DNA from 3 places in the Pseudomonas caspiana genome. Region 2 is predicted to be linked to each of the others. Evidence: riboswitches for the same ligand, from Rfam matches in the RefSeq annotation. Region 2 holds a riboswitch; each other region holds the start of a gene.

Region 1 (9,643 bases), 2.7 Mb from region 2:
TTGATCGACGACGCCAGGGAAGGCCGCATCGACAAGGTTTACATCACCCTGGCGCTGACTGCTCAGCCCCATGTTCAGGAGCTGGTCAAAGGACTCAGCGACACCACCGCCTCGGTGTACCTGATCCCGGATGTATTCATGTTCGAGCTGCTGCATGCGCGTAGCGAGAGCATCAATGGGCTGGCCAGCATCAGTATTTTCGACTCACCCATGGATGGCGCCTGGAGCCTGGTGAAACGTGTCGAGGACATTGTGTTGTCAAGCGTGATCCTGAGCATGATCGCCCTGCCCCTGCTACTGATTGCGGTCGCGATCAAGCTCACCTCTCCTGGGCCGGTCCTGTTCCGCCAGCGTCGTTATGGCTTGGACGGTCGACCGATCATGGTCTGGAAATTTCGCAGCATGAGCGTCCAGGAAAACGGTGAGGTGGTGAACCAGGCCACCCGCAACGACGCTCGCGTCACTCCGTTAGGTGCGTTCCTGCGGCGCACCTCGCTCGACGAACTGCCGCAGTTCTTCAATGTCCTGCGTGGCGATATGTCCATCGTCGGCCCGCGCCCTCATGCCGTGGCGCACAACGAGCAGTACCGCAAACAGGTCAGCGGCTACATGTTGCGTCACAAGGTCAAGCCGGGCATTACCGGCTGGGCGCAGATCAATGGCTGGCGTGGCGAAACGGACACTCTGGACAAGATGCAAAAGCGCGTCGAATACGACCTGGAATACATCGAACACTGGTCGCTGTGGCTGGACCTGAAAATCATTCTGCTGACCCTGTTCAAAGGCTTTCTGCACAAGAACGCCTTTTAAGCCATCCCCTTCAGAAACCCCTCTTCAACCATGAAACCCCAGGCCGACCGGCACTGGAGGAGGTGCGTGCAGGCATCAAAAAAGACCACGAAAGACTCGGTGTTGGTAAGGGAAGCAATGAAATCACTGTGGTGCCAACGCACCTTTAGGAAGGAACAATATATGAAGCTAACCCTAGCTGTTGTGCTGCTCTCCAGTCTGATTTTGCAAGGCTGTGCATTTGCACCCGGGCAGCACATGACCCCAGGAGACATTCAAGCAAAAGATCCGGACGGCCCGGATGTTCAACTGGTACAGATCACCCCACAAACCCTTAAACAGCAAAAGCAACAAGCGGCCGCCAGCGCTAAACCGCTGCCAGCCGAACTGCTCAATTACAAAACCCCTGAATATGTCGTCGGTCCCGGTGACACCTTGCTGGTAATTGTCTTTGAGCACCCTGAGTTGACCGCGCCAGGCTCACAGGACCAACTCGACGCCAACAGCAGGGAAGTATTGAGCGACGGCACGCTCTATTTCCCTTATGTGGGCAGAATCCAGGCCGGTGGCAAGACCGTTGGGCAAATCCGCGAACAACTGCGCATGGGCTTGTCGCCGCAATACACTGAGGTCAAGGTTGACGTCAAAGTACTGCGCTACAACAGCCAGCGCATCCTGCTTTCGGGTTCGTTCAAAAGTCCCGGTCCGCAGCCGATCACCAATATTCCATTGAGTCTGGTGCAGGCAATCAGCACCGCAGGCCTCGATCTGACTGACGCCAACCTCGCAGGGCTGACCCTGCGCCGCGATGGCAAGGACTATGTGATCGATGTCGACTCGCTGAACCGCAAGGATTCGCAACTGAGTAAGGTCTTCCTGAAAAATGGCGACTATCTGCACTTGAACAGTAACTCCAAGAACAAGATCTACGTGCTGGGCGAAGTCCAGCGGCCGCAGGTCATCTCCTTCGGGACCACCAGCGTGACACTGCTCGAAGCCTTGGGTAACTCCGGCGGCCTGAGCCCGGACAGCGCTGACGGTGACGCGGTGTATGTGATCCGCGGTGCCGAAAACCAGGCCAACGCCCGTTCAACGGTCTATCACCTCCTGGCAAAAAAACCGACTGCCTACCTGCTGGCCAAGGAGTTTGAACTCCAGGCCCAGGACGTCATATTTGTCGGCCCGGCGGACATCACCCGCTGGAGCCGCTTCGTCAGCCAACTGCTCGGCTCAGCCAACGTCATCCAGACAGGCGCTGCTTTCAGAAACTGACATCCGTCACAAAAACGTCCCCGCATCTGCCGATTGCGGGGATTTTTTTGCCTGCGATTTGGCAGCAAGTGTTGCCACAGCAACAGCGAATCAACAGTTGAGGGTGGCATTGAGCATCCCGCGATGTTGTCAGGACCGGGATTCACAGATATTTATTTTTAATTTCAATAACTTGAATAATTAATCCGCGCTGGCATGCATGCTGCTTTGACTTGCCTACGCTTTTTCAAGGAATTCAGCATGTTAGTAGTTTCACTGTCAGGTAGCCCCGCCCTTAAATCCCGCTCAGGCGTGGTACTGGAACACGCGGGCCGTTGGCTGCGCGCCAAAGGTGTAGACGTCACTACCCTGCGAATCCGCGATTTCAACGCTGAAGATCTGATCTTCGCCCACTTCGACAGCCCGCAAGTGCTGGACTTCATCGAAGCCGTCAAACAGGCCGACGGGTTGCTGATTGGTACGCCGGTGTACAAGGCCTCTTTTTCAGGTGCACTGAAAACCCTGCTGGACCTGCTTCCTGAGCGGTCTCTGCACGGCAAGGTGGTTTTGCCATTGGCCACCGGTGGCAGCATCGCACATATGTTGGCGGTGGATTACGCGCTTAAGCCGGTGTTATCGGCGCTTAAATGCCAGGAAGTCCTGCACGGAATTTTCGCGATCGACAGCCAGATCAGCTACGCCGATAACGAACAAGGCGGCGATCTGGACGACATTCTTCAGGAGCGTTTGCAGGAAGGCCTGGAGCATTTCTACCTGGGTCTGCAGCATCGCGTTCAAGCGCGGCAGAAACAGGCCGGAGGGCATTTGCGATTGGCGTTGTGAACGGGTAAACCTGTGGGAGCCGAGCTTGCTCGCGATAAGAGCGCTGCGGTTCAACGCCGAAATTGCAGCGCCTGTATCGCGAGCAAGCTCGGCCCCCACAATTGATTAGCGTAAGACTTCAGGCCATCACCCCTTCAACATCGGATACAGCGAAACCACCAACAGCACCGCCATCCCCCAGTTAAACACCCGCAGCCAGAACGGATCGCGCAGTGCGTTGCGCAGCAGACTACCGAAAGCCGTCCAGATACTGACCGTTGGCAGGTTGATCAGCGCAAACACCGCCGAGATGATCACCACATTGGTGAAGTACCCCTGCAGCGGCGTGTAAGTGCTGATCGCACCGACGGCCATTACCCAAGCCTTGGGGTTGACCCACTGAAACAGTGCGGCCTGGATAAATGTCTGCGGCTTGCCCTCCTGGCCCGTGGCGTCAGACGCCGGACCAGACGTGGCGATTTTCCACGCCAGATACAGCAAATAGGCCGCGCCGACATAGCGCAGGACGGTGTACAGCAGCGGATACGCCTGAAAGGCGGCACCCAAGCCCAGTCCCACTGCCAGCACCAGACTGAAAAACCCGCAACAAATACCCAACATGTGCGGCACCGTCCGGTTGAACCCGAAGTTCACACCCGAGGCCAGCAGCATCATATTGTTGGGTCCGGGCGTCACCGACGTGACGAATGCAAACAGGGCAAAGGCAAGCAGTAGATCGAGGGAAAGCGACATGGAGCGGTCCAGACTTCAAAGGGCAGGCCTTCACTCTATCGAACCGACAACCAAAAACACACGAACAGTCAGGTGAAGATTCAGCCGGCACAGTTCCGGGTAGATACCGTTTTATTCAGAACTGTATCTAGCGGATTAACCCTGACGATCCTGGCCGACCTCAGCGTTATCAGCGCTGATCTCGCCACGGCTGTCGAATTCGCGAACCGCTTGCATCTGCGGCTCAGCCAGCAGTTTGGCCTTGGCGATTTGATACTCATCAAAAGACAGCCCACGGCGATTCAGATCTTCCATCGCCAACTGGTGAGTTTCCTGAGCAGTGTAAGGGCGCAGCTCAACGGCGTGATGGGTGGAGCAACCGGAGACAACAGCAACGGTCAACAACAGGGCAAAAGCGTAAATGCGGTTCATGAGAGCCTCCGGATCGGGTTCATTTCGGGAATGAACAAAGGTTACGCCCGGGGCCGTTTACGCAGAAATCACTGCTCTTGATAGTCGGTATTGCTGGGAGGGAAATTGTCAGAAATGCAATCGCTGTCGTGCGGCAAACATTGGACCTGTAGGAGCGCACGAGCACCTACAGATCCTTCAAGCAGTACTCAAGCCCGCCACTTACCCCAATACTCCAGCGAAGTACGCCACAGGCAGATACCGATAAAGTACGCCGACATGGTGAACCACACGCCCATGACTACTGGACCGTTATGCGGATGGTTAATGATCAGCAACGCGCTGCTGATCAACCAGATGGTCGTCACCACAATATTGAGCGGCATGAAACGTCGTACCCGGAACGGATGGAGAAACTTCATCCGGGTCAACGTCAGCAATGCCAGGCCAATAATCGTCAGGAACGTCACCCAAGGCGACGGCTGAATGATGTACAGACACAGTGCCACCACGTTCCAGGCTGCGGGGAAGCCCTGGAAATAATTGTCCTTGCTCTTCATTTCCAGATTGCAGAAACAAAACAGCGACGAAACCAGAATGATCGCCGTGCTCAGCAACAACGTATAAGGCGGCAGCGGGATGTAGCTATAAATGAACAACGCCGGAATAAATACATAGGTCAGGTAATCAATCACCAGATCCAGAACCGAACCGTCAAAGCCCGGCAATACCGACTGCACGTTGAATTTGCGCGCCAGCGATCCATCAACGCCATCCACCGCCAGCGCCAGGCCCAGCCACAGCAGGCACGCCTTGGCCTGGTCATCGAACAGGGCAATGGTCGCCAGGAATGCAATGACCACGCCGGTGGCGGTAAAACCGTGGGCACCCCAGGCTTTCAGCCAGGCCACTCGTTGAGTCGATATCACAGGAAAATGTCTCCAAAAGGTGAAGCGGACCAGTGTAAGCCTGGTTGGATGCACTATCGACCGGCCATCGGTCGAGAAGGTTCACCACCGGGAGCGGTTAACACCCGTCCAGTTACGGCTTGCATCATGCGCCGAGCGAGCGAAACGCACGATAAAAAAATGAAGGGTGCTGGCCAAAACAGGAAAAATCACCACTCTTTTGAGCTTATCCATTACCATGCCGCCCGTCGGTTTCCAAACGGGATTAATAGGGAATCCGTGATGGCCCAAGGGTCGTCAACCGGAACTGCCCCCGCAACTGTAGGCGCTGAGCCCTGCTCCATAGATGCCACTGGATAAAACCGGGAAGGCCCGAGCATGGCGATGATGCGTCAGTCAGGAGACCTGCCGACATCAGGAAGCTACACCATCGCTGCGGGCGCAACCCCGTGAAGCGGTCACGTGCTTTCTGGCAATTGACCCACCGGCGGGGTGTCCGGGGAGTACATCCGTCAGCACGGCGGCGCAGCCGTGATTGATTGACCCTGCCGAGCCTTCGCCAGCAGCAGTCGTGATGTGTATCCAGCCAGAACACCATCGTACGGATAACCGTTCGAATGGAGATCGTTTTTCATGTCTTTGCCTCGTTTTGCTGTATTGCTCGCTGGCCTGGGTTTCTGCGCACTGACGCTGGCTGCCAGTCCGGCCCCTGCCCTTGCAACAAAGTACCCGCTGACCCTCGATAACTGCGGGGTACCGCTTACCTTCGCCAAGGCCCCCGGCAAAGCCGTGACCATTGGCCAGTCAGCGACTGAAATCCTCTATTCCCTTGGGCTGGCCGACAAAGTGGTCGGGACTTCACTGTGGTTCAACAACGTGCTGCCGCAGTTCAAGGACCTCAACGACAAAATCCCGCGTCTGGCCGATAACGATCCGAGCTTCGAAGCGGTGATCAACAAGCGCCCTGAACTGGTGGCGGTGCAATTCGAATGGATGGTTGGCCCGCAAGGCGTGGTCGGCACCCGGCAGCAGTTCAGCGAAATGAAAATCCCCACCTACCTCATGCCATCTGACTGCGAAGGCAAAGACAATCTGGTGGGGGCAGACGGCACGCGCCTGCGGCCCTTCTCCATCGACAGCCTGTACAAAACCGTCGATCAACTGGCGCAGATCTTCGACGTCCAGGCCCGTGGCAATGAGTTGAACGCAGACCTGCAAGCACGCCTTGCCAAGGCTCAGGCCAGCGTCAAAGACAAACACTTGAAGGACGCTTCGGCAGTGTTCTGGTTTTCCAGCGCAGACCTCAATGTCGACCCTTATGTAGCCGGACGCAAAGGCATCCCGGCGTTCATGATGGACACCCTGGGCATCCGCAATATCGTAGAGTCCGATGAAGAGTGGCCTACCGTGGGCTGGGAAACCATCGCCAAGGCCAACCCGACGATTCTGGTACTCGCACGGATGGACCGTCGCCGCTTCCCGGCCGATGACTTCCAGAAAAAACTGGAATTCCTCAAGACCGACCCGGTGACCAAAAACATGGATGCAGTGAAACACAACCGCATCGTGATCCTTGATGCTCAGGCCATGGAGGCGACGATTCGCACCTTCGATGGCATTGACGAACTGGCTGGCGCCATCGACAAGTTCGACCTGCACCCATGACAGCGCAGTTCGCCGGTCGCTTGTTACGCAAGATTTGCCTGCACGGGGCCTGGGTGCTGGCCGTGTTGCTGGTGGCGATTGTCGCGGGCATTGCGATTGGTGAAACGCCCATAAGCCTGTCACTGGTGTTTCAGGTGCTGGCCAACAAGCTCTGGGGCGCCGGTTTCATACTGGACCCTATTGATGAAGGCATCGTCTGGAATTACCGCCTGACTCGCGCACTGGTCGCGGCTGCCTGCGGTGCGGGTCTGGCCATTTCAGGCGTGGTCCTGCAATCGCTGTTGCGCAACCCGCTGGCCGATCCTTACCTGCTGGGCATTTCCGCCGGAGCTTCGACCGGTGCCGTGCTGGTGGCGATCATCGGCGTTGGCGCGGGTGCCATCTCGTTGTCAGCCGGAGCCTTTGCCGGGGCCATGGCCGCTTTCGTGTTGGTCGCTCTGCTCGCTCGCAGTACCGGCGCAGTCAGTGGCAGCGGGCAGATCATTCTCGCGGGCATCGCCGGTTCACAACTGTTCAACGCCCTGACCTCCTTTCTGATTACCAAGTCGGCAAATTCCGAACAAGCGCGCGGCATTATGTTCTGGCTGCTCGGCAACCTCAGCGGCGTGCGCTGGCAATCAGTCACGCTGGCGGTGCCGGTGGTTGTGATCGGTCTGGCGGTGTGCCTGTGGCATCGGCGCTCGCTGGATGCGTTTATGTTTGGCAGTGATTCTGCCGCTGCCCTGGGTATTCCGGTGCGCCGGGTTCAGGTGGTATTGATCGCCACCGTGGCGCTGGTCACGGCAGTGATGGTCTCGCTGGTGGGCTCTATCGGTTTTGTCGGTCTGGTTGTACCCCACGCGGCGCGCTTGCTGGTCGGCGTGCGTCACGGTCGGTTGATTCCCGTCAGCGCATTGGCCGGAGCCGTATTCCTGATTGCCGCTGACGTACTGTCTCGCACCGCGATCAAGGGCCAGGTCTTGCCAGTGGGGGTAATTACCGCACTGATCGGCGCACCGGTATTCGCCGTGATCCTGATCAAAGCCAAGGGGGGTCGATGAGCACTCTGAAACAGCCGGCGACCGATATCGACCGCAATGTGTTGTCGTGCTCTGGCCTGAACTGGTCGATCAAAGGCGTACCCATTGTCCGGGATGTCGCGCTGCAGCTACGACGCGGTGAAACCCTGGGTCTGATCGGCCCCAACGGTTCGGGCAAGTCCAGCCTGCTGAAGCTGCTTTCAGGCATTCGAACTCCGGCCAGTGGCGAGATTCACCTGAATGGGGCTGCCCTCGCCGACATGAAACGCCGTGATGTCGCGCAGATGATTGCGGTCGTCGAGCAGCAGGCTGAAACTTCTGATGCAATCACCGTCCTGGATGCCGTAGAGCTGGGACGCACACCGTGGCTTTCCGCCTTGGAGCCTTGGTCAGCCGCAGACGACAGGATCGTTCAGCAAGCATTGTCCGACGTGGACATGGCAGATAAACCCAAACGCGCCTGGCACAGTTTGTCGGGGGGCGAACGCCAGCGCGTGCACATCGCCCGTGCGCTGGCTCAGCGCCCGCAGATCCTGTTGCTCGATGAGCCCACCAACCACCTGGATATTCAGCATCAGCTAAGTATTCTGGGGCTGGTGAGATCGTTGTCGGTAACCACCCTGATCGCCTTGCACGATCTTAATCAAGCACTGGCTTGCGACCGGCTGGCAGTGATGGATAAAGGCGCGTTGATTGCCATTGGTGAACCGTCCGATGTGCTGACCTGCGAACTGTTACGCGAGACGTTCGGCGTCGAAGCGCACTACCTGACGGACCCGTACGACGGGACACGGATTTTGCGTTTCAGGTCCTGAGCACACAGATCATCCGTGTCTTACTGAACCCTGCGCTCCATATGCGTGGTCTGCCACACGGGATCGCTTTCAACGTCGACAATCCGGAAACCCTGCCGCTCCCAGAAGCCAATCGCTCCCGGTAAAAACGGATGGGTATGCAGGTAAAGCACGTCGATGCCCTGCTCCCGGGCACACGCCTCAAGAGCCAGATAAATCTGGCTCGCCAACCCCGACCGACGAAATTCGGGAAGGACGAACAGACGCACGATTTCCACGACCTTGCTTTGCCCGTAGTCCAGCTGAGCAAATCGTCCGTCGTAAGGTAAGTAGCCGATCGCGGCAACGATTTCCCCGTCGCGACGAGCGATCAGAAAACGGCCGCCGCCCTCCTCGCTGTACACCCTGGCAAACTGCGCAAGGTCCGCGGGCATCACGGTAGGGTCAAGCATCGGGAAGATGTCCGCCCGGGCACGCAGAACGAAATCGATTACAAAGGGAACGTCTTCAGGTTGTACAGAAACAATGTCTACAGCAGGCATTTACAGCGCTCGGTCACCGAATAGACAACCATCCTAATGCAGCCCGCAAACACAATGCAGCTTTCTGAGCTGACCCAAATCCTGTGGGAGCTGCCGAAGGCTGCGAAGCATTACCCTGACGGGACGCTATCGCAGCCTTCGGCAGCTCCTGCAAGCCAATCTCGAATTACCTCAATGCTCTGATCACATCAAGAAGTACAGCAACAGGATATTGACCACCAGCAACGGCAAGGCCGTTGGAATCTGTGCTTTGATCACCGCGTACTTGTCCGGCAGCTCAAGCAATGCTGCCGGAACGATATTGAAGTTTGCCGCCATGGGCGTCATCAACGTCCCGCAATAACCAGAAAACATGCCGATGGCGGCGATGACAGCCGGGTTACCGCCGTACATGCCGATCAACACCGGAACACCGATGCCACCGGTCATCACCGGGAACGCCGCGAAACCGTTGCCCATGACGACGGTGAACAAGGCCATGCCCAATACGTAAACCGAGACGGCGACCAGCTTGAAGTCGAGGTTGATGTAGTTGGTTGCCAGATGCGCCACCGCCTTGCCGACGCCCGCGTCGTTGAACAGCAGCCCCAGCATGGCCAGCATTTGCGGCAGCACCAGCGCCCAACCCAGAGCCTCGGTCAGCCGTCGGGATTCGCGCATGGCCTGCACCGGCGTGTCACGCGTCAGCCAGCACGCCAGTGCCAGAGCGA
Region 2 (9,643 bases):
ATCGGTTTCCATCAGTTGCGCGGCGCTGCGCCCTTCCCAATCGCCGAAATGCAATTCCTGCAAGCCCGGCTCCAGGCTCAACGGCAGTGCCAGGCGTTCGGCCAGTTCTTCAGCAAAACGGGCGCAACGTTGTAGCGGTGAACTGACAATCCGGTCCCATGGGCCGGCTTGCGCCACCGCTGTACGCATCTGCGCCCAGCCGTTTTCGGTCAAGGCGTCGTCCAGGCTGCCACGCATGCCGCCGCCCAGTTCGGTCTCACCGTGACGCAACATTTCAAGATGCAGGATCATGCGGGACGATCTGCCACCGCGGCTTCAGCGAAAGTCGCCATACCGTTGTGCAACTGACAGGCCAGACGCACCAGCGGCACCGCCAATGCTGCGCCGCTGCCCTCACCGAGACGCAAGCCCAGATCCAGCAGAGGATCGGCCTGCAAGGTCTCCAGCAGATGACGATGGCCCGGCTCAGCGCCGCGGTGACCGAACAACAGCCAGTCACGGCACGCAGGGTTCAGACGCACGGCGACCAGTGCCGCGACGCTGCAAATGAAACCGTCGACCAAGACTGCAATACCTTCTTGAGCACAGGCCAGATACGCACCGACCAGCGCCGCAATTTCAAAGCCGCCCAGGCAGAACAGACTTTGCAGGGGATCGCCAGCCTGCTCGGCGTGCAGCTTCAACGCGCGCTCGATAACGTCTGTCTTGTGGCTGATGCCCGCCGCATTCAAACCGGTACCCGGCCCAACCAGCAACTGCGCCGCGCACTCAAGCAGCGAACAGGCCACGGCACTGGCGGCAGCGGTGTTGCCGATGCCCATCTCGCCACCGATAAACAGTTCAGTGCCAACCGCTTTGGCCCGCAGTACGCTGTCGCGCCCGGCCTGCAATGCCAGCAGGCCTTGCTCTTGAGTCATGGCCGGGGCTTTGGCGAAGTTCGCGGTACCGGCACCGATGCGCAGATGGCGTACTCCCGGCAAATCCAATGGGCTGACAGTGCCCAGGTCCACCACGTCCAGTTGCGCCGACAGCTGCTGAGCCAAAACGCTGATAGCCGCCCCGCCGGTCACGAAGTTGTGCAACATCTGCCCGGTCACTTCCTGCGGGTAAGCTGAAACGCCTTCCGCTACGACACCGTGGTCGCCCGCAAAAATGGCGATCCACACCGCGTCGACTTTGGGTTTCACTCGACCTTGCAGACCGGCCAATTGCACCGCAACGCGCTCCAGTTGCCCAAGGGAACCGGCGGGTTTGGTCAATTGTTGCTGCCGCGCCAGGGCTTCTTCCCGGACCGGAACGTTGATCGCTTGCGCGGGCTCAAGCCACCACGAGTTACTCATAATGCAGATCCTTTCAATGTCAGAGGCAAACCGGCGACGGTCAGCACCACACGCTGGCAAAGCTCGGCCAGAGCCTGGTGCAACAGGCCCGCCTCATCGACATAACGACGGGTCAGCTCACCGAGGGGCACCACGCCCAGCCCGGTTTCGTTGCTGACAAAAATGATTTCGCCCGGCAGTTGCGCCACGCAGTCGAGCAGCGCCTGGCGCTCTTGCACAAGACGCTCAGTGTTTTCAAGCATCAGCAAATTGGTCAGCCACAGGGTCAGGCAGTCCACCAGCAAGCAGCGTTCGACGCTGGCGTTGTCCCGCAGAACCCGCGCCAGCTCGATAGGTTCTTCGATCAGTCCCCAGGTGTCAGGCCGACGCTCGCGGTGCATGGCGACACGTTGATTCAGCTCGCCATCTACAGGCTGACTGGTGGCGATGTAAATCACTTCCAGCCCTGAGCCAGCGGCGAGGCTTTCAGCAAGCTTGCTCTTGCCGGAGCGTGCGCCACCGAGGATTAGTTGCTGCATGTGAGCGCCTTTCTATCAAATTGAAATATGTTCCCCTGCAGGCGCTCACGAGCAGCGCGAGGCAGCGATGGCAGTTTGTCTGATGCCCTGCTATCGCGGCCTCGCGCTGCTCGTGCGCTCCTACAGGTCAAGTGCTTTGGCATTTACCCCACACAACTCACGCAGCAACTTGCCATTCAGATGGTTCTCCACCAGATCCGCCAGCCGCTCGATGTCCCGCTCGCGCAACGCGTGGTAATCCACTTGCTGCACGTCCTGCAAACCGGCCCAGCGCAGTAAGGCACTGCAGGCCTCCGGGGTTTCGAACAGGCCGTGCAGATAGGTGCCAAAGATCTGCCCGTCGGCGCTTTGTGCTCCGTCGCAGCGGTCGTCGTCCAATAGCACAGCCGGGTTTTCCAGCGCTGCGCCCGTGGTCACGCCAGCATGGATTTCATAGCCGCTGACCTGCACGCCTTCCAGAAGCAGACGCCCTTTCACGTTGCGCAACTGCTTCTCTTCTTCGAGCACCGTGCTCATCGCCAATAAACCAAGACCGGCGCTGGAACCGGGCGCGCCCTCCAGGCCCAGCGGATCATGCAACTGCTCACCGAGCATCTGTAAACCGCCACAGATCCCCAGTAGCTTGCCGCCATAACGCAGGTGCCGGGCGATGGCGCTATCCCAGCCATTGGCGCGCAGATAAGCCATGTCGCTGCGCACACTTTTCGAGCCGGGCAGGATGATCAGGTCAGCCGAAGGAATGGCCTGTCCCGGCCCGATAAATTGCAGATTGACCTGCGGATGCAGGCGCAGCGGATCGAAATCGGTGTGGTTACTGATGCGCGGCAGAATCGGCACCACCACGTTGAGCACTTGCTCGACTTTGTCGGTCTGGCGCTGATCGAGACCGTCTTCGGCCTCCAGATGCAGGTCCATCACGTAAGGCAGCACGCCGACCACCGGTTTGCCGGTCCGCGCTTCAAGCCAGTCGAGGCCCGGTTGCAGCAAGGCGATATCGCCACGAAAACGGTTGATGATGAAGCCTTTGACCCGCGCCTGCTCACTGGGAGAAAGCAATTCCAGCGTGCCGACCAAATGAGCGAACACACCGCCACGGTTGATATCGGCAATTAGCAGCACGGGGCAATCCACCGCTTCGGCGAAGCCCATGTTGGCGATGTCGTTGGCGCGCAGATTGATCTCGGCAGGCGAGCCAGCCCCTTCAACCATGATCACCGGATAGGTCTGCCCCAGCCGCTCGTGGGATTCCAAAACCGCCTTCATGGCGATCTCTTTGTAGCCGTGATAAGCCACCGCATTCATGGTGGTCACCGCACGGCCATGAATAATCACCTGCGCGCCGGTATCGCTGTTGGGCTTGAGCAAGACCGGATTCATGTCGGTATGCGGCTGCAGTCCGCAAGCCTGGGCCTGCACCGCCTGGGCACGGCCGATTTCGCCACCGTCCGCCGTCACCGCGCTGTTGAGCGCCATGTTCTGCGGTTTGAACGGCACCACGGCAACGCCCTGACGCGTCAGCCAGCGACACAGCGCCGTTACCAGCGTACTTTTGCCCGCGTCGGACGTGGTGCCCTGCACCATCAACGTAGTCATGGCTGCTCCTGGCTGGGCAGGCTTTGGTTGAACTCGATCAGCGCCTTCTCCAGACGCTGCCAGTGGGCTTCAGTGTCCGGCAGACCGAAGCGCAGACTGCCATCGAGCGGGTTATCGCTGACGAACAAGCGCAACAGAATGCCGCGCCGGGCGCAGAACTCATGCAGCACCTCCGCATGCGGGGTGATGACCCGTTGAAACAGCGCGCTGCCACCGCTTGGCTGAAGCCCGTGGCGCGTAAGGACCTGTACAAGCCGCTCACTGGCCTGATCAGTGCGGCTACGTTGCGCGAGGTGCCCCTGAACATCCTTAAGGCAGGCTTCGCCGATAATTCGCGTGGGACCGCTGACGCTCCAGGGGCCGATTTCCTGAGCCAGGGATTTGAGCAAACCCGGCTCAGCCAGTACAAATCCCAACCTCACACCGGCAAGCCCGAAGAACTTGCCAAACGAGCGCAGCACGATCAGACCGGCCAAGCCGGTGTGGGCCGCAAGGCTCAAGTCCGGCGTGTTGTCCATAAAGGCTTCATCGACCACCAGCCAGCCACCCCGCTCTGCCAGCCGTGCTTGCCACTTCAACAAGCGTTCCGGGGTGAGCATCAAGCCGGTTGGATTGTTCGGGTTAACCACTACCAGTACGTCGAGGCTGTCGAGGAAGTAATCCACTTCATGCTCAAGCACTTCGCGCACTAAAAAGCCCGCGCTGCGCCAGGCATGAGCGTGCTCGGCATAGCAAGGCGACAACACGCCGACCTTACCGGCACTGCGCAAACGCGGCAGGGCCTGAATCGCTGCCTGGGAACCGGCGACCGGTAACGCTCGCGCTGCGCCGTAATAAACACAGGCGGCTTGCTCCAGACCGTCATCGGCTTCAGGCAAACGATGCCAGGCGGCTGCCGGGATCGCTGGAATCGGGAACGCCCACGGTGCAATGCCCGTGGACAGGTCCAGCCAGTCAGCTTCATCGATGCCGTATTGCCTGGCTGCCCTGCGCAGGCGACCGCCATGTTCAAGCATAAAATTCGGCTCCAATGCACAACACTAACAACCATAACCACACACCGCGCTGCACCAATTGCCAGCCGCGATCAATGGAATTAGCGTCAGCGGGCACACCTTCACCCAACTGCGGACGCTGATGCAGTTCGCCGTGATAAATCGCGGCACCGCCCAGTTCGACACCCAGAGCACCCGCGCCAGCGGCCATCACCGGCCCGGCGTTTGGGCTGTCCCAGGTCGGGCCTTGAGTGCGCCAGCAGCGCAGAGCCAGACGGGTTTTGCCTAGCAACGCGTAGGTCAGCGCCACCAGCCTTGCAGGAATGTAGTTGAGCACGTCGTCAATCTTTGCCGCCGCCCAGCCAAAACGCTCGAAACGCTCATTGCGATAACCCCACATGGCGTCCAGCGTATTGCTCAATCGGTACAAGACCACGCCCGGCGCCCCGGCAACCGCAAACCAGAACAACGCAGCAAACACCGCATCACTGCCGTTCTCCAGTACCGACTCAGTGGCGGCGCGGGCGACTTCGGTGGCGTCCAGTTCCGAGGTCTGGCGACTGACCAGATAGCCGACCCGACGGCGCGCCTCTTCAAGGTCGTCCGAGCGTAACGCCTGAGCCACCGGCTCAACGTGCTCGCCCAGACTGCGTAAACCCAGTGCGCAATACAGCGCAAGGATTTCCACCAGCCAGCCAATGTAAGGCAGCCAACTCAACGCAGTCGCCAACAGGGTCAACGGGATAACCGCGATAAACCACGCCGTGACGCCATGGCTACGCCAGCCGCGACCGCCCGAATTGAAACGCTTCTCTATCCGGTCAGCGTAACGACCAAAGGCGACCAATGGATGAGCACGCTTCGGCTCGCCCAGCAACGCATCCAGCGCCACCCCGGCAACACTCAACAGCGCCACACTCATTGATCCGCTCCCCATTGGTTTTCAAACAGCATTTCGTTCAGCGGGCGCTCTTTGCCCCAGCCTTCCATGACCAGCATCGGCACCGGATAAAACTCGGTCACCGGCCCCAGACACAGAATCGCCAAAGGTTTCGCACCCTCGGGCATGCCCAGCAAGTCAGCCAAAGCTTGTGGTTCAAACAGAGAAACCCAGCCCATACCCAGCCCTTCGGCACGCGCTGCCAGCCACATGTTCTGAATGGCGCAGGACAACGACGCCAGGTCCATTTCCGGCAGTGTGCGACGGCCGAAAATGTGTTTTTCGCGATCATCCATCAGCGCGGCAACGAGGACTTCTGCGCAATCGTTGATGCCTTCGACTTTAAGCTTCATGAAGTCATCGGCGCGTTCGCCCAAGGCCTCGGCGGTACGAATCCGCTCCGCCTCAACCTGCGCCTGAATGTTCGTACGCAACGTCCGGTCGGTGATGCGAATAAACCGCCAGGGCTGCATCAAGCCCACGCTGGGTGCCTGATGCGCCGCTTCGAGCAGACGTGTCAGCAACTCGGGCGCGACGCTGCCACCGCTGAAATGCCGCATGTCCCGTCGCTCGGCAATGGCGCGATAGACCGCAGCACGTTCTTCGGCGCTGTACGCGTGATCACTCATGGTTTGAAAAGCGCCGCAACCGCCTGGGGATTGGAAGGGAAATAGAAATGCACATAGGACGCCGTCATGCGCCCGTCGCGATAGACCGCCTCCGCGCCGCGCCCACCATTGGGGCTTAAACCACGGGCGATGGGCTGCAACTCGGTGCTGGTCAGCGAATGGTGATAAGTGTGGCCGCGTAGCTCGCCTTCGGGCAATGCGACGTTTTGTAGCGCCAGGGCTGCCAGACGTTTCTGCATCACGGCCTCGCCCTTCAGCAAGCCAACCAGCTCAACCCGCAGCCCGTCGACATCGGTCAAGGCATCAAGCAGATACAACATGCCGCCGCATTCAGCCAGCAACGGTTTGCCTGCCTGGTGGTGTTCGCGGATGGCGGCCAGCATTGACGTGTTCTGGCTCAACGCGACGTGATGCAACTCTGGGTAACCACCCGGCAAATAGAGACTGTCCGCTTCAGGTAAAACGCTGTCGCGGATCGGCGAGAAGAACACCAGCTCTGCGCCCATCGCCCGCAGCAAATCCAGACTCGCGCCATAGGTGAAGGCGAAGGCTTCGTCATGAGCGATGGCGATGCGTACACCTTCAAGCAGTGGTTCGGCCGGAATAATGTCCGGGGCGGCGAAGGTCACGGCGGGCGGCAAGGCCACTTCGCAGGTGCTGGCCAAGGCATTTGCGGCTGCGTCGAGGCGCAGGTCCAGGTCATTCAGTTCGCTGGCCTGTACCAATCCGAGATGACGGCTTGGCAGTTCGATTCCGGTTTCACGAGACAGCGCGCCATACCAGCGCAGACCTTCGGTCAGGCTGCCTTCAAGCAATTGCGCATGCCGCACGGTGCCGACGCGGTTGGCCAGTACACCAGCGAACGGCAGGTCCGGCTGGTAGCGCGCCAACCCCAGGGCCAACGCACCAAATGTCTGGGCCATGGCTGTGCCATCGATCACGCCCAATACGGGCACACCAAAATGACGAGCCAGGTCAGCGCTGGACGGCGTGCCGTCGAACAGGCCCATCACGCCTTCGATCAGAATCAGATCGGCCTCGCCCGCAGCCTGCCACAACAGGCGACGGCTTTCATCAGCGCCCACCATCCACAGGTCGAGCTGATAGACCGGCGCACCGCTGGCCCGCTCAAGAATCATGGGGTCGAGAAAGTCCGGCCCACACTTGAACACCCGAACCTTGCGGCCCTGATTGCGATGCAGGCGAGCCAGTGCAGCGGTGACGGTGGTTTTGCCCTGGCCCGAAGCGGGCGCGGCGATTAGAACTGCCGGACAGTGGCGCGGCTCGCTCATGAAAGTATGCTCACAGCTCTATGCCTTTCTGGGCGCGAATGCCTGCCTGGAAGGCGTGCTTGACCACAGTAATTTCGGAAACCGTGTCAGCCATGTCGATCATTTCCGGCTTGGCGCCGCGACCAGTGACGATCACGTGCTGCATCGGCGGACGCGCCTGCAAGTCACTGAGCACTCGCTCGATATCCAGATAACCGTGCTTGAGGGCGATGTTCAGTTCGTCCAGCACCACCAGACCAATGGCCGGATCACGAAGCATTTCCAGGGACACTTCCCAGGCGGCTTCGGCTGCGGCGATATCGCGCTGGCGGTCCTGGGTTTCCCAGGTGTAGCCCTCGCCCATCACGTGGTAACGAACCTGCTCGGGGAAACGCCGAAAGAAGAATTCTTCGCCGGTGCTGTTACTGCCCTTGATGAATTGCACGACGCCACATTGCATACCGTGGCCCATCGCACGGGCGAGCATGCCGAAGGCGGAGCTGCTTTTGCCTTTGCCGTTGCCGGTCAACACCAACAGCAAACCGCATTCGTTAGGGGCGCTGGCAATACGCTCATCCATGACGGCTTTCTTGCGCAGCATGCGCGCCAGATGGCGTTCGTCACGTTCAGGGGATTCGTTCATCTCAGCTCTCCGCTTGAGGGCACGCGAAAGCAGACGGAAGGCAAAGCAAAGACTGACAGCACGACCACAGGTCATGCGCAGAGCATCGCCCGCCGTGATGCTGTTGAATGGATCAGGCCGGTCTCCGGGCTCATGAGCGGGCGAACCCGGCTGCGCGCCTTCCCATGCCGGAGCACAGTGGCAGATTGCGCAGTTTTCACTCATTTACCGTTGCGGGGGCAGCGCCGGAATAGCTCGAAAAAAAGCGAACGCACCGGCTTCCCTGTTTCACTCAATCAGTCCGCAGACGTTGAGCACCTGAAACAAGCGCGCAGGTTAGAGCGTTGACCCGGGAGCGTCAATCAACACAGGGGTTGAACCTCAACAGAGTGAGGGCCTCTACCCCTTAATGCACCACTGCCCGTAACGGAGATCCACCATGTTCACGCTCAAACCGCACTACGCCGTCTTGCTCGTGCTTGCCGCTGGCCTCGCGGGCTGTGGCGAGTCCTCGACCTTGCAAGTCACCGACGGCACAGGCCCGGCTCCGAAGCTACCAGAGCCCAACAAGACCCTGATCCCGACCGTCAACATCGCACCGGCCGTCGGTTGGCCGCAGGGTGGCAAGCCTGTCGCGGCAGCGGGCACCCAGGTCGCCGCCTTCGCTGAAAACCTTGATCACCCGCGCTGGCTGTACGTGCTGCCCAACGGCGATGTATTGGTCGCCGAAACCAATTCGCCGCCCAAGCCCGATGACGATCAAGGCGTTCGTGGCTGGGTCATGAAAAAAGTCATGGGCCGCGCCGGGGCCGGCGTGCCTAGCCCCAACCGTATTACCCTCCTGCGAGACAAGGATCACGACGGCGTCGCAGAAACCCGCACGGCATTTCTGGAAAACCTCAACTCACCGTTCGGCATGACATTGGTCGGCAATACGCTCTATGTCGCCGACACCGACCGCCTGATCAGCTTTCCTTATAAGGATGGCGAAACGTCGATCAGCGCGCAGCCGACCAAGGTTGTCGATTTGCCAGGCGGTACGCTGAATCACCACTGGACCAAAAACGTCATCGCCAGCAAAGACGGCAGCAAGCTGTACGTCACCGTTGGCTCGAACAGTAACGTCGCAGAAAACGGCATGAAAGCCGAAGAAGGTCGGGCGGCAATCTGGGAAGTCGACCCGGTGAGCAAAACCCATCGCATCTTCGCCTCAGGCCTGCGCAACCCAAATGGCATGGACTGGGAACCAACCACCGGCAAGTTGTGGACGGCAGTCAACGAACGTGACGAAATCGGCAGCGACCTGGTACCTGATTACGTGACCTCGGTTCAGGACGGCGCTTTCTACGGCTGGCCGTACAGCTATTACGGGCAGCATGTGGACGAGCGCGTGAAACCACAAAATCCGGACCTTGTTGCCAAGGCAATCGCGCCTGACTTCGCAGTGGGCCCGCACACGGCTTCACTCGGCCTGGTGTTCGCCGACGGCAAAACCTTACCCGCGCCATTCAACGAAGGGATGTTCATTGGCCAGCACGGTTCCTGGAACCGCAAACCGCACAGCGGCTACAAGGTGCTGTTCGTGCCGTTCAAAGATGGCAAACCAGCGGGCACGCCGATTGACCTGTTGAGCGGTTTTCTCAATGCCGATGAAAAAGCCCAAGGTCGTCCGGTCGGAGTGGTGAATGACCATCAGGGTGGTTTGCTGGTAGCCGATGATGTGGGTAACAAAATC
Region 3 (9,643 bases), 2.0 Mb from region 2:
GATCCAGCAGATAGGCATCGGCCAAAAGCGCATATTGATGGTCGTCAATCAATTCGGTGGTGGCATCGAACGCAAACAGGAAGTCCACAGTGGCGGCCATCTCGAATGCGCCTTTATAACCATGGCGTTTGACGCCGTCGATCCATTTCGGATTCGCCGCTCGAGAGCGAATGACCCGGTTCAGCTCTTCCTTCAGCGTACGAATCTTCGGCAAGTCTGGCTGACTATGGTCGCCATGGTAGCTGGCGGTCTTCTGGCCACTGAGGCTTTCAGCGGCCGCGAGCATGCCACCCTGGAACTGGTAATAGTCGTTCGAATCGAGCAGGTCGTGCTCGCGGTTGTCCTGGTTCTGGACCACCGCCTGAACCTGCGACAAGCGTTTGGCAAAGCGCTCACGCGCGGGCGTGCCTTCATCGGCCGCGCCATAGGCGTAACCGCCCCAGTTCAGATAAACCTCGGCCAGATCATCCCGGCTCTGCCATAAACGACCGTCGATAGCGCCCTGCACGCCCGCACCATAAGCACCGGGCTTGGCGCCGAAGATACGCCAGCCTGCCTGACGCGCAGCCTCGTCATCAGCAACGCCGTTTTTCAACAGCGCGGCACGCTCTTCGCGAACTTTGGCGGCCAACGGGTTCATGTCGTCTGGCTCGTCCAGAGCAGCGACAGCCTGTACCGCAGCGTCGAACAGGCGGATCAGGTTGGCGAAGGCGTCGCGGAAGAAACCCGAGACCCGTAGCGTCACGTCAACACGCGGTCGATCCAGCAAGCTCAACGGCAGAATCTCGAAGTCATCGACACGCTGACTGCCAGTCGCCCAGACCGGCCGCACCCCCATCAGCGCCATCGCCTGAGCGATATCGTCGCCGCCCGTGCGCATGGTTGCGGTGCCCCAAACCGACAACCCAAGTTGACGTAAATGATCACCATTGTCTTGTAAGTGCCTCTCCAGCAACAAGTTTGCTGACTGGAAGCCAATACGCCATGCGGTGGTGGTGGGCAGATTTCGCACATCGACCGAAAAGAAGTTACGCCCGGTAGGCAGCACGTCTATACGCCCGCGACTCGGCGCACCGCTGGGGCCTGCGGGTACGAAGCGCCCGCTTAGCGCATCCAGCAAACCCTGAATCTCTGCCGGACCACATGCGTCGAGTCGCGGAGCCACAACTTCTTTTAAACTATCAACAATATCCAGTAGATCTTTGTTTTCAAAAGGAATATTAAAATCTAAATCGTCGATTACTTGTTCAATCATCCACGCAGCGTACAGTTCCAGACGCTCGCGGGTATCACCCGCCGTTCGCCATGGATCTGCGCTGATGGCGAGAAGCGCTGGCGGCCTGGCTGCCAGCCAGGGCTCGGCAAGCTCACAGTCCAGCGGGTCGAAACCCAGCTCAAAGGCTTTACTCAAGGCCCGCAACAGACTCGACTGCGCGCCACGGCCATCGCCTCGGGGAATACGCAACAACGCCAGCAAAGTATCGATGCGCAGGCGGCCGGTGGGTGACTCACCGAAGATATGCAGACCGTCGCGAATCTGGGATTCCTTCAGATCACACAGATAGGTGTCCAGCCGTGGCAGCCAGATCGCGGCGTCTTCATCCTGTAACGAATTACCCAGCGCCAATTCCCGATCAATATGGGTTTCGCGGACCAGCTTGAGGATGTCGCGTTGCAGTTCCAGAGCACGACGAGGATCAAGCAACTGTGCTTCGTAATACTCGTCCGCGAGCAGCTCAAGATTGCGCAACGGCCCGTAGGTTTCGGCTCGGGTCAGCGGCGGCATCAGGTGATCGATAATCACCGCCTGCGTGCGGCGTTTTGCCTGAGCGCCCTCGCCCGGATCGTTGACGATGAACGGGTAAATGTTTGGCATCGCGCCGAGAATCGCATCCGGCCAGCAGGTTTCCGACAGCCCGACGCCCTTGCCCGGCAGCCATTCAAGATTGCCGTGCTTGCCCACATGCACCACCGCATGTGCGCCGTAGGCTTTACGTAACCAGAAATAGAACGCCAGATAACCATGGGGCGGGACCAGATCAGGGTCGTGATAGACCGCACTGGCGTCCACCTGATAACCCCGCGCGGGCTGAATACCAACAAAGGTCAGGCCAAATCTGATCCCGGCAATCATCATCCGCCCACTGCGGAACATCGGGTCTTTATCCGGCGCGCCCCAGCGGGCAATCACCGCTTCACGGTTGGCCAGAGGCAATTGCTCAAACGCTGCGGTGTACTCATCGAGCGCCATGCTTTGGTGACAGGGACGCAGATCAATGCTGTCCAGATCATTGGTAACGCCGCCGAGCAGTTGGTGAATCAAATCAGTGCCGGTTTCCGGTAACCCGGCAACCGGATAGCCCTCGCCCTGCATGGCACGCAGGATATTAAGTGCGGCCGCTGGCGTATCGAGGCCGACACCATTGCCGATTCGCCCGTCGCGGGTGGGGTAATTGGCCAGAATCAGTGCAACGCGCTTGTCGGCGTTCGGCAAACGCCCAAGCAATACCCAGCGACGCGCCAGCTCAGCAACAAAGTCCATGCGCTCCGGCTGCGGGCGATAGCAGACCACATCCGACTGACTACGCTCGCTGCGCCAGGCCAGATCCTTGAAGCTGATCGGCCGACTGATAATCCGCCCGTCCAGCTCTGGCAAAGCAATGTGCATGGCCAGATCGCGAGCACCCAGGCCTTGCTCGCTTGCGCGCCAGCCGGGTTCGTTATCCTGGGCACAAATCGCCTGAATCACTGGCACATTGCGCCTGAATGGTCGCAGGTGCGGGGTTTCCGGGCTGGACTGAGCAAAACCTGTGGTATTCAGGATCAGCTCAGCGCCCACATCGTCCAGCCAATCCTCGACCACCGTCATGCAACCCGCCTCTTTGAGGCTGGCCACGGCGATAGGCAACGGGTTCAAGCCTTGCGCCTGCAAACGAGCGCAGAACACGTCGATGAACGCGGTATTGGCGGCCTGCAAGTGCGAGCGGTAGAACAGCAGCGCGACGACGGGCTGATCCGCCACCCAGTCAGCGAACCATATTTCAGGATCGGTGCTGACGCCTTGGGGATGATAAACCGCAGTACGCGGCAAGGCTTTTGGCTCGGACCACGGATAATCCCGATCCAGCATACGAGTAGCAAGACAACGGTAGAAATCCAATGCGTTGTGCATGCCACCCTGACGCAGAAATTGCCATAGCCGGTGGCAATCCTCGGCGGGCGCAGTGCTGCGTTCAGTCAGTTCGGGATCATGACGATCACAGCCCGGCACCATGATCACTTGCACGCCCCGTGCTGCCAGTTCCATAAGACGCTCGACGCCGTAGCGCCAGTAGCCGATCCCGCCGTGCAGGGAAATCACAATCACTTTGGCGTGGCGCAGCACCTCATCGACATAGAGATCGACCGAAGCGTGGTTTTGAACCTGCATCGGGTTAGCCAGACGCAAGCTCGGGTAATCGTCCGGCAGTTGCTGAGCCGCTTCGGCGAGCAGTGCCAAGCTTGAATCACCGCTGCAGAGAATCACCAGCTCGGCGGGGGTTTGCCCCAAGTCGGCAATACTGTCGTCCGGTACAAAACCACCGGGCTGGGTTCTCAGCAGATGCATGAATCAACCCGCTAGCGCAGCGCGCAGCTGGGATTCAAGCGCAGCAGCGTCGAGTTTCTGGCCAATCAATACCAAATGAGTGGCGCGCTCTTCGTCAGCCCCCCAGGCGCGGTCGAAGTGCTTGTCGAAACGCGTACCCACGCCCTGAATCAGCAAGCGCATCGGCTTGCCCGGTATGGCGGCGAAACCCTTGACCCGCAGAATGCCGTGCTGCACGACCAGTTGGGTCAGTGCATCGAGCAACAGACTGTCGTCAGCTTCGGGCAGTTTGATTGAAATGGAATCGAACGCGTCGTGATCGTGATCATCGTGGTCATCGCCTTCGTGATGATCATGATGGGTCTTGCGTCCATCGATATGCTGCTCGGATTCAGCACCCAGGCCCAGCAAGACATTGATAGGCAGACGACCGCTGCTGGCTTCGATGACCTTGACCGCTGGCGGCAGCTCTTCGGAGACTTCGGCACGCACGGCGGCCAGACCGGCAGCGTCGATCATGTCGGACTTGTTGAGGATTACCAGATCAGCGCTGGCCAGTTGATCAGCAAACAACTCATGCAGTGGCGATTCATGATCCAGGTTCGGATCCAGCTTGCGCTGTGCGTCGACCTGATCAGGGAAAGCAGCAAACGTACCTGCGAGAACTGCGGGGCTGTCGACGACAGTGATGACCGCATCAACGGTGCAGGCATTACGAATTTCTGGCCACTGGAAGGCTTGTACCAGTGGTTTTGGCAGCGCCAGGCCGGAGGTTTCGATGAGGATGTGGTCCAGATCGCCACGCCGTGCCACCAGTTCACGCATGACCGGGAAGAACTCTTCCTGAACGGTGCAGCACAGGCAGCCGTTGGCCAGTTCGTAAACACGGCCAACCGCCTCTTCTTCGGTGCAACCGATGGTGCATTGCTTGAGGATTTCGCCGTCAATGCCCAGCTCGCCGAACTCATTGACGATCACGGCGATGCGCCGACCTTCCGCGTTATCCAGCATGTGGCGCAGCAAGGTGGTTTTGCCCGAACCGAGGAAGCCGGTAACGATAGTGACGGGAAGTTTGGCCAGTGTTTTCATCGGATGCCCTTTGGCAATACGGCGGGCAAGCAGGACGAAAACCCTGTGTGGCCACAAATGTGTAGCCACAGAGATACGATTCGCCACCGGATCACCCCGCCCGGTTGTAGTGAGAATTCGTCGGGCACAAGGCCCGAATCGAGGCAGGTCTCCTGGCTTGCGGCGCACCCGGAGCATCTCCGGGGCAGTCATTGCGCCTTCCCGCACAGACAGAGGCTGCGCAGTGGCTTTGCAGAGACTGTGCGATAAATCAGCACCGCTTACAGTTGCGGGGGCAGCCGCGGCATCGACCGCGTTCCCGTCTTAGCTCCATGCCATTGGATCAGCTGGAGAACCTCGAACCTGCAAGGCTACGCAGTGACTGCGGGCAGGTCAATCGACTGATTGACGTTCCATGCAGGCGCATGCTCTCCTACACGCCTTGTTACGGGTGCCCCTCACGGGGTGAAACGGGAAACCGGTGCGTTCAGGCCTTTGGTCTGTGCAAGTCCGGCGCTGCCCCCGCAACGGTAAGTGAGCGAAGAATCAGATCCACTGTGCCGATCACGGCATGGGAAGGCGATTCTTGCAGGTTGAACGCCATCGAGCGCTCGGCCCCTCACAAGCCCGGAGACCGGCCCGACATGAAACAAATAACGAACCCGCGGTGGGCGGGCGCAGTTGCACTCCCCTGACTTTCGTCAGCGGGATATTGCTGCGCATGCCTGCTTGCCGACATCCAGAGGGAAGCGCCATGTCGATCAGTACAGCCAGCCATTCCGCCAGCACTGCAACCACCCGAAGCCAACGCCTGACCGCCGCCATCAGCGCAGCGATTCTTGGTGCCTGCCTGGTGTACTTCGCGGGCTTCTCCCACATCGAAGCGGTACACAATGCCGCTCACGATACCCGGCACAGCGCCGCCTTTCCTTGCCATTGAGACCTGACGCCATGTTCAAGCGAATCGCTCAAACGGCCGGGTTTACTGGCCTGCTTGCCGCCCTGCTGTTGACCCTGCTGCAAAGTTTCTGGATTACGCCGTTGATCCTGCAGGCTGAAACCTATGAAAACGCACCTGCCGAACAGGTCCATCATCACGCTCACGACGAGGCCGCACCGGCGGGTCACGTGCATGACGACGAAGCCTGGTCGCCGGAAGACGGCTGGCAGCGCATCGTCTCGACCACGGGTGGCAATCTGGTGGTCGCGGTCGGCTTCGCACTGATGCTGGCGGCGCTGTACACCTTGCGAGCGCCGGGCAAAACCTCCCAAGGCCTGTTCTGGGGGCTGGCCGGTTTTGCCGTGTTTACCCTGGCGCCAACGCTGGGCCTGCCACCTGAGCTGCCGGGCACCGCTGCTGCGGACCTCAATCAGCGACAAATCTGGTGGATCGGCACGGCAGCCTCGACGGCTGTTGCTCTCGCGCTGATCGTCTTTGCCCAGAACTGGCTGTTGAAAGCCTTGGGCGTGGCGATTCTGGTAGTGCCTCACCTCATTGGCGCTCCGCAGCCTGAAACCCATGAAAGCCTGGCACCAGAAGCGCTGGAGTCGCAATTCGTGATGGCTTCGCTGCTGACCAACGCGGTGTTCTGGATCGCCATGGGGCTGATCAGCACGTGGCTGTTCCGTCGCAACAATCCTGATCTCGACCCAGCCTGATCTTGAGCAAATTTGACATAAGCTGGCTCGCAGCAAACATTGGATCTGTAGGAGCTCACGAGCACCGCGAGGCAGCGATGGCGTCCCGCCGGATACACCCTCGTCGCTGCCTCGCAGCGCTCGTGAGCTCCTACAGAAAAACATTTCAATTCAGTGAGTTATATGTTGTTTGATAACAAGCGGCCGATCCTGGTGGCAGGCTTGGGTTGCCAACGTGGTTGCTCCGCAGCGGCGCTGCTGGAGCTTATTGAGCGCAGCCTTGAAAGTCATGATCTGCGCCGTGAAGACATCAGCGCCCTCGCCTCTATCGACCTGAAAAGCCAGGAGCCAGGCCTGCTGGAATTAGCGACTGAGCTTGATTTGCCGTTGAGTTTCTTCAGCCCGGAACAATTGACCGCCTACGAGTCGCAGCTCAGTCATCGCTCAGAGATCGCCTTTGAACACACCGGTTGCTATGGCATCGCAGAAAGCGCCGCGCTGGCTTCGGCAAGCCAGTCAGGCGCTGCCGAGCTGCTGATAACTCGCAAGAAATCCTTGCACGCCACTTTTGCTTTGGCCATTGCTCGGCCAATTAGCTGATAATCGCTATTTTTGTCCCTTCACATCTGGAGTCTTCATGACGGTCTTTTTCATCGGCGCAGGCCCCGGCGATCCTGAGCTGATCACAGTCAAAGGCCAGCGGCTGATCCGCAGTTGCCCGGTGATCATCTATGCAGGCTCGCTAGTGCCTGCCGCCGTTCTGGAAGGTCACCAGGCGGTTCAGGTGAGCAACAGTGCCGAGTTGCACCTGGAACAGATCATCGCCTTGATGAAATCCGCTCATGAACAAGGTCAGGATGTGGCCCGTGTGCACTCCGGAGACCCAAGCCTGTATGGCGCGATTGGCGAGCAAATTCGCCACTTGCGTGAATTGAATATTCCGTTCGAGATCATCCCGGGCGTTACGGCGACTGCAGCCTGTGCTGCGTTGCTGGAGACTGAACTGACCCTGCCGGATATTTCTCAGACGGTCGTTCTGACCCGTTACGCGGACAAGACGTCGATGCCCGAAGGCGAAGCGCTGGCCGATCTTGCCCGTCACAAGGCAACCATGGCGATTCATCTTGGGGTCAATAACCTATCAAAGATCGTCGCCGAACTGACACCCCACTACGGAGCAGATTGCCCGATCGCCGTGGTGCATCGCGCCAGTTGGCCGGATCAGGATTGGGTCGTCGGCACTCTGGCGGATATCGAAGCCAGGGTTGAAGAGAAAGGTTTTCGCCGCACGGCGCTGATTCTGGTGGGGCGTGTGCTGTCCAGCGATGCATTCAGCGAGTCATCGCTGTACCGCGCCGGGCATGCGCATTTGTTCAGGAAGTATGAGGGCACGCGTTAAGCACAATTTACTGTGGGAGCCGGGCTCGCCCGCGATGAGGGTGACGCGATCTAAAAGTTAACCAACCTCATCGCGGGCAAGCCCAGCTCCCACAAAGGATTAGCATTGCAACTTATAACCGCGGCATGCTCAGGTATCCCGATCACACAAAAAACCCCGAACACGTCGGGGCTTTTGATACTGCGCAGCAAACAGCTTAGTAGTAAGCGTTTTCTTTCTGCGTGTGGTCAGTCACGTCACGCACGCCGTGCAGTTCTGGAATGCGCTCAAGCAAGGTGCGCTCGATGCCTTCCTTCAGCGTCACGTCAGCCTGACCGCAACCCTGACAACCGCCGCCAAATTGCAGAACAGCGATGTGCTGTTCCTGCTCTTCAACCACGTCAATCAACGTGACCTGACCGCCGTGGCTGGCCAGCCCTGGGTTGATCTCGGTTTGCAGGTAATAGTTGATGCGCTCGTTGATCGGGCTATCAGCATTGACCATTGGCACTTTAGCGTTGGGTGCCTTGATCGTCAGCTGGCCGCCCATGCGGTCGGTGGCGTAATCAACAACGGCATCATCCAGAAAGTTTTCGCTGAAGCCGTCAATCCAGGCCGTGAAGCTCTTCAGGCCAATGGCCTTGTCTTCCGGTTTTTCTTCGCCCGGCTTGCAGTAGGCAATGCAGGTTTCAGCGTACTGGGTGCCAGGTTGGGTAATAAACACGCGGATGCCGATGCCCGGGGTGTTCTGCTTTTCCAGCAGATCGGCCAGGTAATCGTGGGCAGCATCGGTAATTGTAATAGCGGTCATGAAAATTCCTCGCAGACGTGCGGGCAGTTTACGCCAATCCCCAGCTTCGTACAAAGTCCTAGTGTTTTTGTCAGGAAAGCGCTTGAGAAGCATTTCTGGCGCGTCTTTCGTCCAGCCAGCCCTTCATGCGCCGGTACAGGCCCTTCTCCAGCCATTCATAACTGATCCATGCACCCAGCGCGATGACCGGTACGCAGATAGCGAAAACCAGATAGGGATTGAGGTCGTAGTGTTGCGAGGCGAGCCAGCCGCCGTACAGCACCAGAACATGGAGCAGATAGACCGAGTAGGAACAGTCACCCAGCACCTTGAGAATCTTGTTACCCCTGAATACCGGTTCCATGGCGATGCACGACAGCACAATCAATGCACTTGGCAGGCCCCAGTTAAGCAACCGCTGCTGATCAGCACCCAAGTGATAAATGACCACCAGTCCTGTGGCGATACCCAGCAACGGTAGCCAGAACCCTTCTTTGATCCAGCCCTTGCGATAAATGATGCCGATGCCAATGCCCAGCAAGAACTCATAAATGATGTCGTTGCCGTAGAAACGGCTGATCAGACCGGAACGCGCCAGCACCTCACACACCGCAAACAGCGCTGCAGCCACAATCAAGGGTCGATGACGCTGCTTGAACAGGAAAACCGTGGAGAACAATAGATAGAAGAACATCTCGTAATTAAGCGTCCAGCCTACGTTCAGCGTGGGGTACAGGCCGTAACCACCGGGATTCTCGGCCGGAATGAAAAACAGCGACAGCATGAACGTCTGCCAGTTGATCACCTGGTGTGGCAGCAGCGGCGCTGCAAACACCAGTAGCAAGCCCATGGCTGCAGTGTAGAACCAGTACGCAGGAACAATCCGGATAATGCGATTGAGCATAAAGCGGCTGGCAGGCATTTCACTGTTCTGAGTAGAAAGGAAGATCACCAGGCCACTGATGACGAAAAAGATATCAACCCCCACTGCCCCCTTCGTCACGAAGAAGTCGCCAACCGGGCCGCTGGCGTGGAAATTGAAAAAAATCTGCATGAAGTGATGACACACAACGACCCACGCGGCGAGTGCCCGCAGGGCTTGAACCGAAATCAACATCACAAACCTCATTGCCTCTTTAAACAACAATCCAGGGCTGCAAAAAACATCAGCATGCACAAGGAC

The links. Region 2 has a riboswitch for cobalamin ahead of cobO (cob(I)yrinic acid a,c-diamide adenosyltransferase). Riboswitches for the same ligand answer to the same signal wherever they lie in the genome.
Region 1: linked by a shared signal. The riboswitch ahead of ABRP31_RS18290 (ABC transporter substrate-binding protein) and the one ahead of cobO (cob(I)yrinic acid a,c-diamide adenosyltransferase) in region 2 are both predicted to bind cobalamin.
Region 3: linked by a shared signal. The riboswitch ahead of ABRP31_RS15045 (CbtB-domain containing protein) and the one ahead of cobO (cob(I)yrinic acid a,c-diamide adenosyltransferase) in region 2 are both predicted to bind cobalamin.

The regions. Positions count from the first base shown of each region.
Region 1 is NZ_CP167995.1:3,992,426-4,002,068, forward strand. Features, by position in the region: gene ABRP31_RS18260 (undecaprenyl-phosphate glucose phosphotransferase) at 1-810, shown strand, start outside; gene ABRP31_RS18265 (polysaccharide biosynthesis/export family protein) at 973-2,061, shown strand; gene ssuE (NADPH-dependent FMN reductase) at 2,302-2,883, shown strand; gene ABRP31_RS18275 (LysE family translocator) at 3,010-3,615, opposite strand; gene ABRP31_RS18280 (hypothetical protein) at 3,751-4,026, opposite strand; gene pcsA (phosphatidylcholine synthase) at 4,215-4,934, opposite strand; cobalamin riboswitch at 5,146-5,341, shown strand; gene ABRP31_RS18290 (ABC transporter substrate-binding protein) at 5,547-6,578, shown strand; gene ABRP31_RS18295 (iron chelate uptake ABC transporter family permease subunit) at 6,575-7,618, shown strand; gene ABRP31_RS18300 (ABC transporter ATP-binding protein) at 7,615-8,412, shown strand; gene ABRP31_RS18305 (GNAT family N-acetyltransferase) at 8,433-8,933, opposite strand; gene ABRP31_RS18310 (DUF979 domain-containing protein) at 9,117-9,643, opposite strand, start outside.
Region 2 is NZ_CP167995.1:1,295,792-1,305,434, reverse strand. Features, by position in the region: gene cobC (alpha-ribazole phosphatase family protein) at 1-291, opposite strand, end outside; gene cobT (nicotinate-nucleotide--dimethylbenzimidazole phosphoribosyltransferase) at 288-1,340, opposite strand; gene cobU (bifunctional adenosylcobinamide kinase/adenosylcobinamide-phosphate guanylyltransferase) at 1,337-1,858, opposite strand; gene ABRP31_RS05905 (cobyric acid synthase) at 1,979-3,451, opposite strand; gene cobD (threonine-phosphate decarboxylase CobD) at 3,448-4,467, opposite strand; gene cbiB (adenosylcobinamide-phosphate synthase CbiB) at 4,460-5,368, opposite strand; gene bluB (5,6-dimethylbenzimidazole synthase) at 5,365-6,015, opposite strand; gene ABRP31_RS05885 (cobyrinate a,c-diamide synthase) at 6,012-7,307, opposite strand; gene cobO (cob(I)yrinic acid a,c-diamide adenosyltransferase) at 7,318-7,929, opposite strand; cobalamin riboswitch at 8,027-8,245, opposite strand; gene ABRP31_RS05875 (sorbosone dehydrogenase family protein) at 8,348-9,643, shown strand, end outside.
Region 3 is NZ_CP167995.1:3,271,717-3,281,359, forward strand. Features, by position in the region: gene cobN (cobaltochelatase subunit CobN) at 1-3,607, opposite strand, end outside; gene cobW (cobalamin biosynthesis protein CobW) at 3,611-4,675, opposite strand; cobalamin riboswitch at 4,800-5,029, opposite strand; cobalamin riboswitch at 5,087-5,312, shown strand; gene ABRP31_RS15045 (CbtB-domain containing protein) at 5,409-5,594, shown strand; gene ABRP31_RS15050 (CbtA family protein) at 5,606-6,313, shown strand; gene ABRP31_RS15055 (cobalamin biosynthesis protein) at 6,476-6,892, shown strand; gene cobM (precorrin-4 C(11)-methyltransferase) at 6,930-7,691, shown strand; gene nfuA (Fe-S biogenesis protein NfuA) at 7,888-8,481, opposite strand; gene ABRP31_RS15070 (acyltransferase) at 8,552-9,577, opposite strand.